Linked DNA regions of Anaerobacillus sp. CMMVII. The protein of the gene in region 1 interacts with the protein of each later gene in a pairwise test. Links are inferred from orthologs where the notes say so. Each region holds a gene or a part of one and is shown in the gene's direction. Other genes may lie near its edges.

What was found.
Region 2: the proteins of minD (region 1) and H1D32_RS23570 interact in binary tests that used the Bacillus subtilis proteins (3 or more experiments, as listed by UniProt). The link is inferred for Anaerobacillus sp. CMMVII from one-to-one orthologs.

Annotation. Positions count from the first base shown.
Region 1 is NZ_JACEHK010000002.1:630,716-636,735, forward strand. What follows is about bases 31-2,943. They hold minD (septum site-determining protein MinD), read left to right. Parts: upstream 31-1,044; coding sequence 1,045-1,842; downstream 1,843-2,943. Other genes in these bases: mreD (rod shape-determining protein MreD), read left to right, coding at 31-227; minC (septum site-determining protein MinC), read left to right, coding at 258-938; H1D32_RS07155 (IS256 family transposase), read left to right, coding at 2,123-2,943. Also shown: more of mreD, read left to right, coding at 1-30; more of H1D32_RS07155, read left to right, coding at 2,944-3,289; H1D32_RS07160 (M23 family metallopeptidase), read left to right, coding at 3,988-4,776; H1D32_RS07165 (M50 family metallopeptidase), read left to right, coding at 4,778-5,635. UniProt on the Bacillus subtilis protein: ATPase required for the correct placement of the division site. Cell division inhibitors MinC and MinD act in concert to form an inhibitor capable of blocking formation of the polar Z ring septums.
Region 2 is NZ_JACEHK010000017.1:431,798-443,777, forward strand. What follows is about bases 8,631-11,532. They hold H1D32_RS23570 (CpsD/CapB family tyrosine-protein kinase), read left to right. Parts: upstream 8,631-9,683; coding sequence 9,684-10,382; downstream 10,383-11,532. Other genes in these bases: H1D32_RS23560 (LCP family glycopolymer transferase), read right to left, coding at 8,631-8,651; H1D32_RS23565 (YveK family protein), read left to right, coding at 8,957-9,694; H1D32_RS23575 (tyrosine-protein phosphatase), read left to right, coding at 10,490-11,260. In the rest of the region: H1D32_RS23530 (CDP-glycerol glycerophosphotransferase family protein), read left to right, coding at 87-2,105; H1D32_RS23535 (ABC transporter permease), read left to right, coding at 2,180-3,001; teichoic acids export ABC transporter ATP-binding subunit TagH, read left to right, coding at 3,016-3,795; H1D32_RS23545 (glycosyltransferase family 4 protein), read left to right, coding at 4,497-5,579; H1D32_RS23550 (GNAT family N-acetyltransferase), read right to left, coding at 5,826-6,323; H1D32_RS23555 (LCP family glycopolymer transferase), read right to left, coding at 6,440-7,465; more of H1D32_RS23560, read right to left, coding at 7,743-8,630; H1D32_RS23580 (hypothetical protein), read left to right, coding at 11,694-11,834. UniProt on the Bacillus subtilis protein: May be involved in the regulation of capsular polysaccharide biosynthesis. Autophosphorylates in vitro. Phosphorylates and activates in vitro two UDP-glucose dehydrogenases, YwqF and TuaD, as well as the DNA-binding proteins Ssb and SsbB.

The DNA of each region.
Region 1 (6,020 bases):
TTCTCCTTGAATATTTAGTTTATGGAATTTACTCTATGGTTAATATTACAAATCTTCTTCATGAAAACTTCTTTTATGAACGACTTTTGCCAAGCTTACTCGTAAATAGTGTGTTTTTAATCATATTTGCGTATCCTTTACGAAAATTATTAGTCTTTTTACAAAATAAAGACGATATTGAAGAAAAAATCAATAAAAGAAAAAAGGATTTTAGATGGCAACGTTGAATAAAAGAAAGTTAGAGGTGAACTTTGGCCATGTTAAAAACAAACTATGTAACAATTCGAGGAACCAAAGAAGGCCTAATCTTATATTTGGACGACGAGTGTTCGTTTTCTGAACTTGTCAGTGAGCTTGAAGAGAAGCTTTCCTCAAATTATCCACAAATTTCAGAAGGGCCAGCTGTACATGTAAAAGTTTCGGTTGGGAATCGTTATCTTTCAGAGCCCCAAAAGGAACAATTAATATCAATTATTAGTGATCAGCAAAAGCTTGTAATAAACCAAATAGAATCGAACATTATCACGAAACAAGAGGCAGAAAATTTACAAAAAGAAGCCCAAACTGCTACGATTATAAGAGTTATTCGTTCTGGTCAGGTGTTAGAAGTCAAAGGGAATCTACTCCTACTAGGAGATGTTAACCCTGGTGGAACAGTTGTTGCTACGGGAAACATTTATATTTTGGGTGTCTTACGTGGGATTGCTCATGCAGGAAGTGAGGGTGATTCCGAAGCCGTGATTGCTGCTTCAAAAATGGAACCATCACAATTGCGTATCGCAGAAATTGTTAGCCGGTCACCTGATACGAAAGACAATGAAAGCCATGACATGGAATGTGCTTATGTTGGTTACGATAATAAAATTGCCATAGAGAGAATACAACAAATGGGTAAAATACGCCCAGGAATAACAAACGTTACAAGTTTTGAGTTATGAGTTATGAGTTGTGAGTTAGTTTTGGTAGGGTTCCGAAGCTTTGCTATTAAATAACTCTAAACTCAACCCTCAAAACTTAAAACTCAATTAGAAAGGGGAGTTTCGCATGGGAGAGGCGATTGTAATTACTTCTGGTAAAGGCGGCGTTGGAAAAACGACTACATCTGCAAATATTGGTACTGCCCTTGCGCTTTCAGGGAAAAAAGTATGCTTAGTAGATACAGATATTGGTTTACGTAACCTTGATGTTGTAATGGGTTTAGAAAACCGAATCATATATGATATTGTTGATGTAGTTGAAGAACGTTGTAGGTTGCAACAAGCACTTATTAAGGACAAGCGTTTTGAGTGTCTTATGCTTTTGCCAGCAGCACAAACAAAAGATAAATTAGCCGTAAATCCAGAACAAATGAAAGTAATCATTAAAGAATTAAAAGAAGACTTTGATTATGTTATTATTGATTGTCCTGCAGGAATTGAGCAAGGTTTTAAAAACGCTGTCGCTGGTGCTGATAAAGCAGTTGTTGTAACGACACCTGAAACGTCGGCAGTTCGAGATGCAGATCGCATTATTGGGTTGCTAGAGCAAGAAAATATTGAGCCCCCTAAACTTGTCGTAAATAGAATTCGCAGCCATATGATGAAAAATGGTGATATGCTAGATGTAGACGAGATTGTTTCAATTTTAGCAATTGAGCTATTAGGAATTGTTGCAGATGATGATGATGTCATAAAAGCTTCTAATAAAGGTGAGCCGATTGCATTCCAACCGACGAGTCGAGCATCTATTGCCTACCGAAATATAGCTAGACGTATTTTAGGCGAATCTGTTCCTTTGATGTCTTTAGAAGATAACAAGGGCATGTTCACAAAAATGAAAAAGTTTTTTGGGATTAGGGCTTAAATTGTTATAATCCAATCTTTCAAAGTTAGCGAGCAAGTCTTGCTAACTTTTTTATCATTTTTGGCCAGAAGACCCCCACTCCAAGGAGTTTACGAGTAAGTGGGGGATGAATGGTTACTTTTTAAAAGGCTGTTTTCGCAAAGTTTGTTGCTTTCGTAAAAAGATGGTATAAAATATTTTGTGTAAGACATAAATGGCCAAAATTTGGAGTCTCCAAAAAATAAAAAAGTAGGGTATCCTCGGAATTGCGACATCCCAAACAGAGAGGAAAAACCCTACTATGAAATCTATTATACCTGCTAACGAATTTACGAATCAACTTGAAGATTTAGTAAAAAACTTTTTAAAAGATAAAATGGAGCTATACTTAAAAGAAGAAATTAAGAATTTTATTGAAGTAGAGAAACCTGATCAAGGGCTTCAACGTAACGGTTACTATGAAAGGTCATTGGACACAAAATACGGTAAAATTGAGGATATTTCTGTACCTCGTGACCGCCAAGGAGAATATAAGACTCAATTATTTGAGCCTTACAAGCGTAGAGATGGTTGGTTAGAAGAAGCCATTATTCGTATGTACCAAACTGGGATGAGCACCCGTGATGTTGGTAAGTTTGTAGAAAGAATGGTCGGCTCAACTTACTCCGCGACAACGATTAGTAATATAACGGAAGTTGTGCATCAAGATATTGAAGCTTGGCAAAAACGTCCGTTAAATAAGAGATATTCTGTACTATATTTAGATGGAATGTATATTAAAGTTCGCCGAGATACGGTGGATAAAGAAGTTGTCTATGTTGTCATGGGGGTAAATGAAGATGGTCACCGTGAAATTCTAGCCTTTTACGTAGGGGGACGTGAGAGTTCAACTGGATGGCATACTATTTTAGCAGATTTGTATACGCGAGGTTTAAGAGAAGTTTTATTAGGAGTTTTTGATGGATTAAGCGGCCTCGAAGAGGCTTTCCTAGCTGTGTATCCTAAAGCTGATGTACAGCGTTGTGTGGTTCACAAAGTAAGAAATACCTTAAACCAAGTACGAAAAAAAGACCAAGTTGACATATCTGAAGGATTGAAGTTAGTTTATAAATCTCCAACAAGAGAAATCGCTCAAATTCAATTTGAGAAGTTTAAAGAAGAATGGTCTAAAAAGTATCCAAAAGAAGTTCAATCCTGGGAACAGGATCTGCCAGTGTTATTGACGTTTATGAAATATCCTATGGATATCCGATCTGGTATTTATACAACTAATTGGATTGAAAGAACAATAAAAGAGTTTCGAAAACGTGTAAAACCAATGAATAGCCTACCTGATATTAAAGCAGCTGAGAAGATCTTGTATCTAACAGTTAAATCGATGAATGACAAATGGTCAACTAGAATATCTGCTGGATTTGCACAATCAAAATCAAAGTTACAAGAAATGTTTACTGAACGATATAACTAAAAAATGGAAAAATTTTCAGTCATGTACGGGCTCCCCTGCCATACATGACTGAAAATTCAGAAAATAACTAAAGTAATTCATAGGGCCCTACTTTTAATGCTTACACAAAATACTTGACGCTACCCGTAAAAATCCCAAAAGCCTGATTTTTACACATAAACACTAAGATAGCAGGATAAATCTTATAAAAATTTTGAGAGATTAAACATGATTGTTTTGTTTCTTTTTTATTGGCTGTTTACGTAAACTTTGTTGCTTTTAGGTCGTCTTTTGAGAATAAATAAGCCATTGGGAAAAATTTATTTGTCTCAATGGCTTATTTATTCTCAAAAGCTTCACGCAAAGCGTGAAGAACCAAGCATTCGCTTGGTTACGACCTAAAAGCTAATAGCAACAATCTTCTCTTAAGAAGGTGCTTCGAAGCCTCTTTTGATCATTCTCGAGTACCACAGAACTTTAACCTCTACACTTTAAACTAATTAGCATATCCTACCCGGACAAGTCATATCTATTAATTAATGAATTATGAATTGCTTGAAGTTGCTTCAAGGCTAAGATTACTCAATGAAAATCATAAAAAATTACTTTTAAGAGCTATCTACAAAATTGGATTTTACGCTACTTTACATCTTCGAGTAACTCGCAAAACTTTACACTTTAAATTTTACACTCTACACTAAAAAAGGGGATGAATATAGATGGCGAACAGGGTCGATGAAATTCGTCGAAAAATTCAAGCAAGACGAAGAAAGATTAGTAGTGAAATAGGTAGAAAAGAGCGTTCACAACCGCAATACTATCCTAGTCATAGTGAATCAAGAGATGACACGGATTATTATTTTCCTAGTAGTGCAAAAGGAGCAGGAGAACCAGAAGAGAAATTGTTTCGAAAAGATATTTTAATGTTTCAAATCTTAACAGCCGTTTGCCTGTTTTTAATTGTTGGAATATTATTCAGAACGCAAATACCACAACTTGAGGGGGCAAGGCAATTTGTAAAAAATTCATTTGAACAAGAATTTCAATTTGCGACTGTTGCCAATTGGTATGAGGATCAATTTGGAAAGCCGTTAGCTTTACTTCCGACGACAAGAGATGTAGCATTAGAAAATCTTGAAGGAGAAGAATTAAATGTAGCTTATGCAGTACCCGCCACTGGTCGAGTGACAAAAAGCTTTGATCAGGATGGGAAAGGTGTAATCATCGAGACTGTATCAAATTCAAATGTAGAAGCTGCCAAAAGTGGCATGGTACGTTTTGTTGCTGAAGAGGAAACGCTAGGTAAAACAGTAATTATTGCTCATTATGATGGTGGAGAGTCATGGTATGCAATGCTCGATAAGGTTGAAGTCAATCTCTATGATCACATTGAGGCTGGTAAAAAAATCGGAACAGTTTCATTAAATGACAATAAAGGTTTCTATTATTTTGCGTTAAAAGAAGGAGAAACATTTATCAATCCTCTTGAAGTGATTTCCTTTGATTAATATGATTTCATTATTAAAAAAAATAAAAATAAATCCTCTTTTTTGGTTTGTTATTGGTATAGGTGTTTTAACTGGATACTTTCGAGAAGTAATTATGGTATTTAGTATCGTTTTTATACATGAAATGGGTCATAGCGTAGCGGCCCATTTTTTTCAGTGGCGGATTCGTAAGATCGAATTATTACCTTTCGGAGGAGTCGCTGAGGTTGAAGAATATGGAAATCGACCTTTAAAAGAGGAATTTATCGTCATCATTTCAGGCCCAATCCAACATATCTGGCTAATCGCCTTGTCTTATCTTTTACTTCCTTTTGAATTTTGGACAATCAATGACCACCAAATGTTTATTATGCATAATTTGATGATTTTATTATTTAATTTATTACCCATTTGGCCTTTAGATGGAGGGAAGCTTTTGTTTTTATATTTTTCAACGAAGCTACCGTTTCAAAAAAGCCTTGATAAAACACTAAAGAGCTCGCTATTTTTATTATTTCTATTTACAGTCGTAAGTATTTATTTGTTTCCATTTCACCTAAATCTTTGGATAGTTATTTTGTTCCTACTTTTTAGTCATTATTTTGAATGGAAGCAACGAAGCTACGCTTATATGCGTTTTCTAATGGAGCGTTACTATAAAACGGAAAAACCCTTCGCTGCAACCGTGCCAATTGTTGTTTCGGCACACCTAACAGTGCAAGATGTATTAAAAACATTTAGACGTGGCGTTAAACATAAGATTGTTATTAAAAATGATTCAATAGCACCTAGAAAAATACTTTATGAGAAAACAGTTTTAAAAGCATTTTTTGAACAAAAAAAAGCAAATAAGCCAATAAGTAGTCTTCCGTATCAGTAAAACTTTGGTATTTTAACAAATAATGTTATAATTATATAATGTAAATCGAGACCAGCCAAAGTAAAACGGCTGGTTTTTTCTTAGAAGATATCAATTAATAAATATCTTAGGTGATGTCTACCGCAAGCACCTAAGTTCCACGAGGTCAAAAACACGTGATCACTTAAACGCTGCCTCTGTGGTCCGGTATGTGCTCGAGGCAAAGCTGCATGTAGTAACATTAGAAGGAACACATGCTGTGACCAGTTCAGTAGCTTTTACAGGGAAAAAGCACACTATACTTTTTCCTAGGGCGCTTGCGCTTTTCTTATTATGGTTTAGAAGAAGGGATACACATGAAAACATTCATCTTTAATATGCTAACTAATGAACGACGGCTTGCAAT
Region 2 (11,980 bases), on another replicon or contig:
CAAGTTTTTTTGTGCGACGAGTAACCGCAGGAGCAATGTTTACGAAAAGAGCCTAAGTAAAATAACGAGCAGTGGGTGAGGATTTGATGAATCATACAAGTTTTGAAGGTTTGACCGAGAATTATCGTAGCATCAAAAAAGAGCTACTCCTAAAGCAAGACCATGAAACGCTTTTCATTTCAGGTAGCTTAGATAAACAATGGATGGTAAAAAGGCTCGTTCTTGTTTCACGAGCTTCGAAAACAGAACTCGAGTTTTCTTCAGCAACAAACTCTAGTGACTTCTCCTATCAGCTGCATTTACCAACGATCTTGAAGGAGCACCCGGCCGACTACATCGATCTTTATATAGAAGCAGACATTAGCCAAACCGATTTTGAAAGAGTCGCCAAAGAAATGCTGCCAAGTGATCTTGAGTTTTCAGAAACGATCCGTCTTAGACTAGGAGAGTTTGAAAAAACAAGAACGGAAGGACTAGAAAATTTAATTTATTTAACGAAAAACAACAATTTTTCAATTGCTGTTAATAAAAAATTTATTCAAAAACCGATCATCGATGTGAAGACAATTGAACTAACAAACCAAGCAATGAGTTTCACCGGCGCAGTATACGTAAGAAACTCAAAGCCACAGGCTGCCGAGCTACTTTGGATTGGGCGAGATTCCAATCAACGCTGCGTATTTCCATTAGATGAATTTCAGGAAGCGGCAAATCATGAAAGTTATTTCGGATTACTTCGTTATAACTTCTCGGTTCAATTGGATACAACGACATGGCAAGAGCGTTTAACCGATGATATTTATGATATCTATGTATCGCTCACCTTAACAGATGGTAATACTGTCGTAGCGAGGTTAACCGCTCCAGAGATAAAAACTGCCGGTGAAAGTGTTTGTAAACAAGACCAATCTCGATTTGTGATTACACCGCGTGTCACTCATGGAAAAGGAAATCTCTCATTGATTGTCACTGAATTCACAACAGCGAGCTATTACTTTTTGCAGTTCATGCAGCGCTTTGCTGGGTGGTTCCGACCATTTTTTACGCGCAAAGAGATTTGGCTTGTCGGTGAGATCCCGTACAAAGCGCAAGATACAGGCTATCAGTTTTTTAAGTATATGCGAGAAAAACACTCGAAACAGAAGGTTTATTACGTGATTGATGAGAACTCGCCGGAAATGAGAAATCTGAAACAACTAGGCAACATCGTTCTCTTTAAATCAATGAAACATATTTTTTACACGTTGATGGCGACGAAAATTGTAGGCTCACATCATCCAGATTATCTTTATCCGATTCGTTCAAACCGCTTTAAGTCATTGGTAAAGGCGAAAAAAGTCTTTTTACAGCACGGCGTTATGGGGACGAGAAATAGCACTCATTATTATGGCGTGGAGTCGGAGCACTTTGAAACAGACCTCTTTATTGTCAGCTCTGAATTTGAGAAAAAGATGATCGTGGGTGATTTTGGTTATCGACCAGAGAAAGTGAAAGTAACCGGTTTGTCTCGCTTTGATTCGTTATTTGCGAATGATGTTCCTGTAAAAAAACAGTTGTTAATCATTCCGACTTGGCGTGAGTGGCTAACGAAAGAAGAAGGTTTTCTAAAAAGTGAATACTTTGATCGTTACCGAGCACTCATCAACCATCCGAAATTACATGAGCTAGCCGAAAAATATAAGTTTGAAATCGTCTTTTGTTTGCATCCGAATATGCAAAAATATAGCAAACACTTTCAACAGGAAAACGTGAAGATCGTCAATCAAGGTGAGATTGATGTGCAGCAGCTCTTAAAGGAAAGCATGATCATGATTACAGACTACTCGAGTGTGGCGTTTGACTTTAGTTTCTTGGACAAGCCGGTCTTATATTACCAGTTTGATAAAACGAAATTTTTAGGGGAAAAAGGCTCCCATTTGAACTTGAAAAAGGATTTGCCTGGACCAATTGTCGCGGATGAAGCAAAACTAATTGAGACGCTCGAGGGCTATGCAACAAATGACTTTCAAATGGATGAAACATATCAAAAGCGAACGAAGAAGTTTTTGAAATATAAGGATCAAAAGGCCAATAAACGAATTTTTGAGGCAATACGAAAGCTCTAATTCGAGTTATTGTATTTTTAAGAGGTTGTTGTATAATATGAAAGATTAGATACTGTACAAGGAAGGACCTATTTATGAAATCCACCATTTCTGTTATTCAAGAACAGATTAAATATTTTTATTTAGTACGAAGACTATCGCTGTATGAACTGATCAGCTCAAATAAGAACAACTACCTCGGCATCGCCTGGGAGATTATTAATCCATTAATCCAAATTATGATTTATTGGTTTGTGTTTGGGTATGGGATCCGTCAGCGCGAACCGATTTTGGTCGGCAATGGCTTAGAGGTTCCATTTTTACAATGGATGCTACCGGGGATTATTATCTGGTTCTTTTTCTATCAGTCGACGATCGAGGCTTCGAAATCGATTTATACGAGATTAAAGATGCTCTCGAAGATGAAGTTTCCGATGAGTATCATTCCAAACTTTGTGATCTTTTCGAAGTTCTATATTCATCTTGTGATGTTGATCGTTACGATGCTCGTGATGCAAATTTCAGGCTACTACATCTCGATTTATTATTTACAGATTTTCTATTTTACGTTTGCGACATTTATGTTTGTCTATGCACTCGCGTTAATTACATCGACGTTGTCGACGTTTGTTCGAGACGTCCAGATGTTTTTACAAGCAACGCTGCGAATGGTGCTTTATTTATCGCCAATTCTATGGACCATTACGACTTTACCGGAATCATTACAAATCATTATGAAAATCAACCCGTTATTTTATGTGATTGAGGGTTACCGAGCAGGGTTTCTAGGGTTGGGCTGGTACTTTATTGATCAATGGCAATATACGTTATACTTTTGGATTGTGACAGCCGTGCTTCTATTGATTGGTTCAATCCTGCATATGAAATTCAGAAGACATTTCATTGACTTTATCTAATGGAAGGGACGTCTATGGAGAAAGCTATTGTAGTAAAAAACTTAGTAAAAAAATATAAATTATATAAAAAGAGATCAGAACGAATCTTGGATATTCTTCTTCCGAAGGATTATGGTGAAGATTTTTACGCCTTGAAAAATATCAGCTTTGAGGTAGAAAAAGGGGATGTTGTCGGCTTTCTCGGAGTTAACGGTTCTGGGAAATCGACCTTATCCAATATAATCGCCGGGATTGTTCCTGAGACAAGTGGTTCTGTTACGGTCAATGGTGAAACGGCTTTGATTGCTGTGGCAGCTGGACTTAAGGGAGACTTGACGGGTCGGGAAAATATTGAGTTAAAGTGCTTGATGCTTGGGTTTTCAAAGCAGGAAATCAAGGCGATGGAGCAGGATATTATTGAGTTTGCTGAGCTAGAGCGGTTTATTGATCAGCCGGTGAAGTCATACTCGAGTGGGATGAAGTCGAGGTTAGGTTTTTCGATTTCTGTGAATATTGACCCGGACATTCTGTTAATTGATGAGGCTTTATCTGTTGGTGACAAGGCTTTTGCTGAGAAGAGCTTGGATAAGATGAGGGAGTTTAAGACGAAGGGCAAGACGATGATTTTTGTTAGTCATTCGATAGGTCAAATGAAGCAGTTTTGCGACAAAATTCTCTGGTTGGAATTTGGCCAAATCAAGGAATATGGTCAGGCTGAGGGGATCATTCCTAGGTACGAAGAGTTTATCAAGATGTACAAAAAGATGTCTAAGAAAGAAAAGGATAAGTATCGGAAGGCAGCGCTGAAGGCTTAGAGTAACGGGAGTTACTCGCATTATAGACCAATCGGAGATTGGTTCGTACTAAAAAGCTACTACCAAAAGCACATGTTTCTTCTCGAAGATGGTGTGGTAATCGCTTTTTAGACCGTCTTACGAAAATAAAATGAGCCCTTAAGACAAATGAATTTGTCTCGGGGCTCATTTTATTATCGTAAGTTTCACGCTTCGCGCGAAAAGCCAAGCTTGGGCTTGGCTAAGGTCTAAAAAGCTGGATTTACTACTTTTGGATATGGTTATGTTTATAATTTTTTAGTTTAATAAATTATAGGGATTGGGCTTATTTATTTATATTGTAAAAATTATTTAGTATTGGAAGGTTCAGCCTTCGGCTGAAAACTAAGTGGGGCTTGGTACGGACTAAAAAGCTACTACCAAAAGCTCATGTTACTTCTTTTTATTTTCTATATAATAAGGAAAAGGTTTTGGGTTGTTGGTATATGATTTGTGCGAATGAGTAAGTATTGGATGGGACAAGTTTATTTCTGTTATTTGAAACTTTTTTAGGGTGGCTAACGTCTAATTAGGAGATATGTTTAAATTTATTGTTAATATTACCAATTATTAGTAAGTAATGTTAAATTTAGATTACAATAATACTGGTATTTTCGATAGGCTTCATATATAATAGTTTGATGGATACCGCTGTTAATAAAGTTGGTACGGAGGAGTAAACTATGTTTATTTTATTAAAGGCTTTGATTTGTTTTTTAATCTCGTTTGCAATTACACCATATATAAAGAAGTTAGCAATTAAAATTGGCGCGACTGATAAGCCGTCAAAGCGAAAAGTGCATGAGAAGATTATGCCACGTCTAGGTGGTTTAGGGATCTTTATTAGTTTCCTTGTTGGGGTACTGATTGTTAACCCGACGAGTAATTATCACATTTGGATTATTTCTGGAGCGGCAATTATCGTAGTTCTTGGTATTTTGGATGACATTTATGAATTGTCGGCGAAAATTAAGTTAGTGGGGCAAACTGCTGCTGCGGTCGTTGTGTCGGTCTTTGGTGGCATTCAAATGGAGTTTATTAATCTGCCATTCGGTGGCGTTTTAGAATTCGGGATTTTCAGTGTTCCGATGACAATCTTCTGGATTGTGGCGATTACAAATGCGATTAATTTAATCGATGGGTTAGATGGACTAGCTGCAGGGGTGACGTCGATTGCGTTGTTTACGGTAGCGACCATGGCCTATATGATGGGCAATATGTATGTGTTAGCATTTTCATTAATCCTTTTATTTAGTGTTCTAGGGTTCTTATATTATAACTTCTATCCAGCGAAGATTTTCTTGGGTGATACGGGATCATTGTTCTTAGGATTTATGATTGCTGTATTATCGTTACTAGGGTTTAAGAACATTACGCTAGTGTCGCTTTTCATCCCGTTATTAATTTTGGGTGTGCCGATCATTGATACGTTGTTTGCGATTATTCGTAGAAGGCAGAATCGAGTTCCGTTTTATATTCCTGATCGTTCTCATATTCATCATTGTTTATTAGACCGAGGGTTCACTCACCGTAGTGCGGTTCTGATTATCTATTTAGTAAGCTCGGTGTTTGGTCTGGCGGCTATTCTTTTCTCAATGGCGACGATTTGGGGCGCGATTTTCATTACGTTAGTGGTGTTCTTACTGATTGAACTTCTAGTTGAATATTTAGGTTTGATCAATAAAAACTATAAGCCACTGCTTAAGTTTTTCAAAATCACAAAAACCAACGAACAGAAACGGTATGTTTATAAAGAGAATAAGTAATATAGAGCAGAAAGGCATTTTATGTCTTTCTGTTTTTTATTTAATACATATTAGTTGTTGCTTTTTAGTCCGTAGCCAAGCATAAGCTTGGCACTTCACGCTTTGCGTGAAGCTTTTGAGAATACATGAGCTATTGCGGCAAATGAATTTGCCTTCTTAGCTCATGTATTCTCAAAAGACGACCTAAAAATCAACAAGGTTTACAGAAGTGACAATATAACCATTCTCCGCTACCTGGTATAAGGATCAATTCATACCCTTTCTTAATTTGACCAAGTTATACCAGCTTACGCCACCATGTTTTGATTCAGACAAGCCATGGTTAACAAATCCACATTTTTCATAAAAAGAAACTAGTTCCTGTTTACACGTTAAAGTGATACCTTCTCTTTGATTTTTTTCTACAAGCTCTTCCATTTTCTCAATTAGAATCTTTGCAATTCCTTGGTTTCTAGCATTTTTGGAGACAGCTAATCCTAAAATACTTTGATATCCTCGGCTTTTCGGGTTTTCCTTAATTTCCTTAAAAAGGTTATCGGTGATATAAGGTTGATTAATAATAGGGCCATTAATATAACCAAGTATCTTTCCGTCCTTTTCTGCCACTATAAAGGTATCAGCTATCAACTGAATCCTCTCCACAAATGCTTCTTTTGTTGCAGCTTCTTCTTTTGAAAATCCTTCATTCTCAATAAGTAACAGTTGTTCTAAATCTGTATTTTGAACATTTCTTAAAGAAACCATCTTGTCTATAATCCCTTTCATAAATGGATTGACCTAAAAACATTATAGCAATAATTTTTCAGTCTTTTTAGATATAAAAAAATTGACCGTCAAATTTGACGGTCAATTAGTGTTCTTTAGTTACCCATTGTATCGATGCTAAGTGTGCTATCAACAGTTTGGGGAGGTGCTTCAAGTCCTAAATGAATTCTTAGGGTGCTTGAAACTTCGGCTAAAGATTCTGGATTAAGCTCATAATAATAGATGCGGTTGAGTGTGAGGTTATCACCTTTAATTGTTAATGACTCAATGTTGTTTAAGCTTGAGCTATAATTATGAAGGCTTAGCATGTTACCAAAGCTGAAGTTTGTTGAAAGGTTCGATTCAACGCCATTCATAACATCTTCAAATTTTGTGATGGATGAGAATGTTGCGCCTTTTCGAATGATTGCTTCGATAATTTGTTTTTGACGATCGCCACGGCCAAGATCTCCGCGTGGATCACTTTTTCTCATACGAGCAAATGCAAGTGCTTCTTCACCATTAAGTGTTTGAATTCCTTCGTGAATTGTGATTGAACCTTTACGGTCTTTACTGTTCATTTCACTGAAGGTAAATGGAACGTCGACTTCAATGCCACCTAGTGCATCGACAATTTCAAGGAATGCATCAAAGTTAAGTTTTACAAAATAATCAACAGGAATATCAAATAGATTTTCGACTGTATCGATTGTTAAGTCTAAGCCACCAAATGCATGGGCATGGTTGATCTTATCCATACGGTCTCTGCCTGGAATTTCCACTCTTGCGTCACGTGGAACGTTGACCATTTTAATTGTACGTTCATTTTTATTGAATGTTGCTAAAAGTAGAGCGTCGGTTCTGCCTTTTAAGCTGCCATCGCGATCGTCCAATCCTAAAAATAAGACTGAAAAGTTATCCTTGCTTGGATTGACGGCACGGTCGCGTTTTTCAGAGTGGGCACCACGATCTAAATCATGCTGAGCACTTTCGGCGAGATTTGCCATTTTGTTTACGAAGTAACCAACGGCTGCACCGGCAACGATGAATAATGCAAAGAAGGTAAAACCTATAAATTTAAAGATCTTCGATCTTTTTTGTTTCTTCTTAGTATCTTTAAAATCAATTCTCGAGTTTGCCATAAGATGCCTCCTGTGTAGGATATGATTTATAAATCTATTTTTCTACCTTATAAGACGTTATCTATCAAAAAAAGATACAGATATATGTTAATAAAAAAGGTTAACCTAAACTATTTTAAATGATTATGAAGAAACCGTAAAGGATTAAATTTAACCAGTTAGCTACAATGTTGGTAAACTAATAAACATACAAATAAAATGTTACTTTATAGACAATCTAAATTGTAACAAATAAAAAGGTAAAAATTCTCTTGTTGAATTTTTACCTCTATAAGCATTAATTTAACTCTAAATGTTCTTTTAAAAGGTTAGAAACACGTAATCGCTCTTCTTCAGCAACAACATAATACCAAATTCCACTAATTGTTGCTCCTGAACCTTTAATTGTAATTTCTTCAGAATCTTTTCTTGCATCACTATAATTTGATTGAATTTTCTTCATCTTATCGAAATTTAAATCTGTCTTCACATTAGTGCCGATAGCCCCTAAAATTTCTTCCATTCGTGTCACAGAAGAGATTTGAGCACCTTCTTTAATAATGGCGTTCATTACTTGACGTTGGCGGTCATTTCTTCCGTGATCACCACGTGGGTCTTTCTTACGCATTCGTGAAAACGCCAATGCTTGAGTACCATCTAGGAAGATTTCACCTTCATCAAACGTAAAACCGCCATCCCTGAAAGCAAAAGGATTATTTACTGTAACCCCACCAACAGCATCAACAATATCTTTAAAACCATTCATATTAACTGTCATATAATAATCGATTGGGATATCTAAGAAATTCTCCACAGTAGGGATTGTCATTTCAGGTCCGCCAAAGGCATAGGCATGGTTGATCTTGTCATCAAAACCTTTGCCGATAATCTGTGTTCGTGTATCACGTGGAATGCTTACCATTTTCATTGACTCTGTATTAGGATTTACAGTGATGACCATTAAGGTATCTGTTCGACCGCGTTCGGTTCCTCTAGCATCAATTCCAAGTAATAAAAAGGAGAGTGGTTCACTTTTTTCCATATCTACTTGAATTGGACGCTTAGTTTCTCTTTCAATTGGTTGATGCATGTCTTCAATTGTATTTAAAACAGAACTATATAGATGATACCCATAGCCTAAAATGGCTAATACGGGAAGACCAATAATAAGACTTATGATCAGTATTATTTTCTTTTTCTTTGTCATGACAGATTCTCCCTAATTTAAAATTCAGTATTAGTTGATTATATCTCGTAGGTAAAAAAGTGGCAATATAATTATGTCTCATTCCAGGATTTTCTGTAAAAATTAGTAGGAATTTGTATTAATTTGTACTTTAGCAATGGAAATAGATAATAAATTTATGTAATTAATTAGTTACATATATTATAGTAGGGATTGTTAATGGGATATTTTATCTGTAAATTTTTTGCTTTTTTTGTCTCACTTTGTCAAAAATATGTGATAGAATGCTTTTATGTGAAAAAATTGTTACATTTCGGGAGGCACCAATGGAAGAGACTATTAGTTTAAAAGAATTGTTTGAAACGATAAAAAAGCGGTTGTTAATGATTTTGCTTATAACAGTGGCGGCCGTTGCCGTGGCTGGGGTAATTAGCTATTTGGTACTAACACCGGTATACCAATCGTCAACACAGTTATTAGTAAATCAATCTAAATCAGATCAACAATCCTATACACAAAGCGACATCCGTTCAAACATTGAATTAATTAATACGTATAACGAGATTATGAAAACCCCAATTATCTTAGATAAGGTTATTGATGAATTAGGGTTAACAAGATCAACTGGGGCTTTAAACGGCCAAATTAGTGTTAGGAGTCAAGGGAATTCACAGGTAGTTGCGATTACTGTACTAGATCCAGATCCTGCATTAGCTGTGCAAATAGCTAACAAGGTAGCAACTGTGTTTCAACGTGAAATTATCGCTATTATGAATGTAGATAATGTTAGTATCCTTTCTGAAGCGAAATTAGCGGAAAACCCAACACCGGTTAAACCGAATCCGAAGTTAAATATGGCGATTGCGTTCGTTGTCGGGCTAATGATTGGTGTAGGACTTGCGTTTCTTTTAGAATATTTAGATAACACAATTAAAACGGAACGTGATATCGAGCAGCATTTGGGGATAGCGGTGATCGGTTCAATCCCTACATTTGAATTAGATAGAGAAGCTGTCGCGAAAGCAGAAACAAGACGAAGACGAGGTGAAAACATTGGTGCGTAGAAAACGAAAAGAACAGTCTAATTCCGTTCGAGCTTTAATTACAAAAGTAGACCCAAAGTCGCCAATATCAGAACAATATCGTACGATCCGAACAAACTTACAGTTCGCCTCGATCGATCGACAGTTACGAAATATTATGGTTACATCAACAAGTCCAGCTGAAGGGAAATCTACGACGATTGCCAATTTAGCGGTCGTTTTGGCGCAACAAGGAAACAGAGTATTATTAGTGGATGCCGATCTTCGTAAGCCAACGGTTCATTATACATTTAGGTGTCCAAACACTAAAGGATTGACGAGTGTACTTACAAAACAAGCTCAATTAGAAGATGCGATCATGTTAACTGACGTTGAAAACTTAGATATCCTGACAAGTGGACCCGTACCACCGAATCCTTCTGAGTTGTTAAGTTCCAAATCAATGGAATTATTATTAACTTCGACAACAGTACCGTATGATATTATCCTCTTAGATACACCACCAGTGCTAGTAGTAACTGATGCTCAGCTGCTCGCAAATATTTGTGATGGTGTTGTCCTAGTTGTAAGTAGTGGGAAGACAGAAATCGAACAAGCGATTAAGGCAAAAGAATTATTAGAGATGTCGAAAGCAAAGATTTTAGGGGCTGTATTAAACAATAAAGATGTTAAACATAGTCAAAATTATTACTATTATGGAAAAAATTAAGTGAACTAACATAAATAGCGGTTAGTTTTTAGTGGAAATAATGCTATATTGGCATAAAGTTTTCTGTGAAGGTAACTGGATACAATAATAGATGAGGAGGTTTTCAAATGATTGATATTCATTGTCATATCCTGCCTGCAGTAGATGATGGAGCTAAAGATAAAGAGATGACCTTGGCGATGGCTGAAAAAGCTGTAGAAGAAGGGATTACTACAATATTTGCAACACCGCATCACGGTAACGGAGCATTTGATAACCTCAAAACTAGTATTTTAGATCAAGTGCAAGAGTTAAATGAATTACTAGCTGTTTCTAATATTCCTCTAAAAGTATTACCAGGACAAGAGCCGCGTATCTTTGGTGAAATGGTAGAATCATATCGGGATGGTGAACTACTAACTTTGAATAATCAGGACAAATATATTCTTGTGGAATTCCCATCAAACCATATCCCAAGATACACGAACAAACTGTTCTTTGATTTACAGCAGCAAGGGCTGACGCCGATTATTGTCCATCCAGAACGGAACTCAGAGCTTATTGAAAACCAAGAGTTAGTATATAAGCTTGTGCAGGATGGGGCTTTAACTCAAGTGACTGCTGGAAGTGTTACGGGGCGCTTCGGAAAAAAAATTCAAGAGTTTAGCATTGACCTAATTAATCATAATCTCGCTCACTTTTTAGCATCTGACGCCCACAACACGACGAATAGATCTTTTCACTTAAGAGAAGCTTACGAAAAAGTTGAACAAGAGTGTGGTTCTTTTTATCGATATCATCTTCAAGAAAACGCTGAGTTACTAGTAAAAGGTCAGCATGTCTATGTTGAGCCACCGGAGAGAATTGTTAAGAGGAAGAAGTTTTTTGGGATATTTTAAGTGCAGCTTTGATTTTTGAGGGTTGAGTTTTGAGTTATTTTTGGATGATTCGGGGATGGGTAAGGCGCATCTTCGGTGCTATGCAACTTAGGGATTTTGAAGGTAGACTAAAAGATTGATCTATAGTCTATTTTTATTGCCTGAATATGAAAATACCGAATGAACAATTTTCATATAGAGGTAGTGTAAATAGTAAAAAGAGCGGATGTTTTTCATGAAATTAATATTATTCGACAAAAATAGTTAATGATTGTCGAAAGCGCAATTATTTTGCCAAATTCTTTCCCTTAATAGTTCTTTATTACTATGTTAAAATAGATAGGCAGGTTTTTTTAGTAGAAGATTGGCGATTGGTTGTAGGTAGTGTCGAGTTGTGTATATTTGATGTTACCCCACCTTTACTAGATTTAATGAAAAGATATAGGTGATTTGTTTGGATAAAAAAGTACCCAAATCGATCGTAAAGAGCATCCGATATATAAAGCAAGATGCGACGGATGATCAATTAGATACGATTAAACAACTAGTGATTGAAGCGATTGATCGTCGAAAAGCAGTGTTAAACAAAAGTTAATTTGTTTTTGGTGATGTCTCCTGACCGTTATCAATGGAGGTACTCGGCTATGCTGTGGGTTAGTACGTACTAACCTTAGATGTTAAGTCATCATTGGTGTGGTGTGAGGGGGGGTTCGATGCCTCATACTTTATTTCATTACCAAA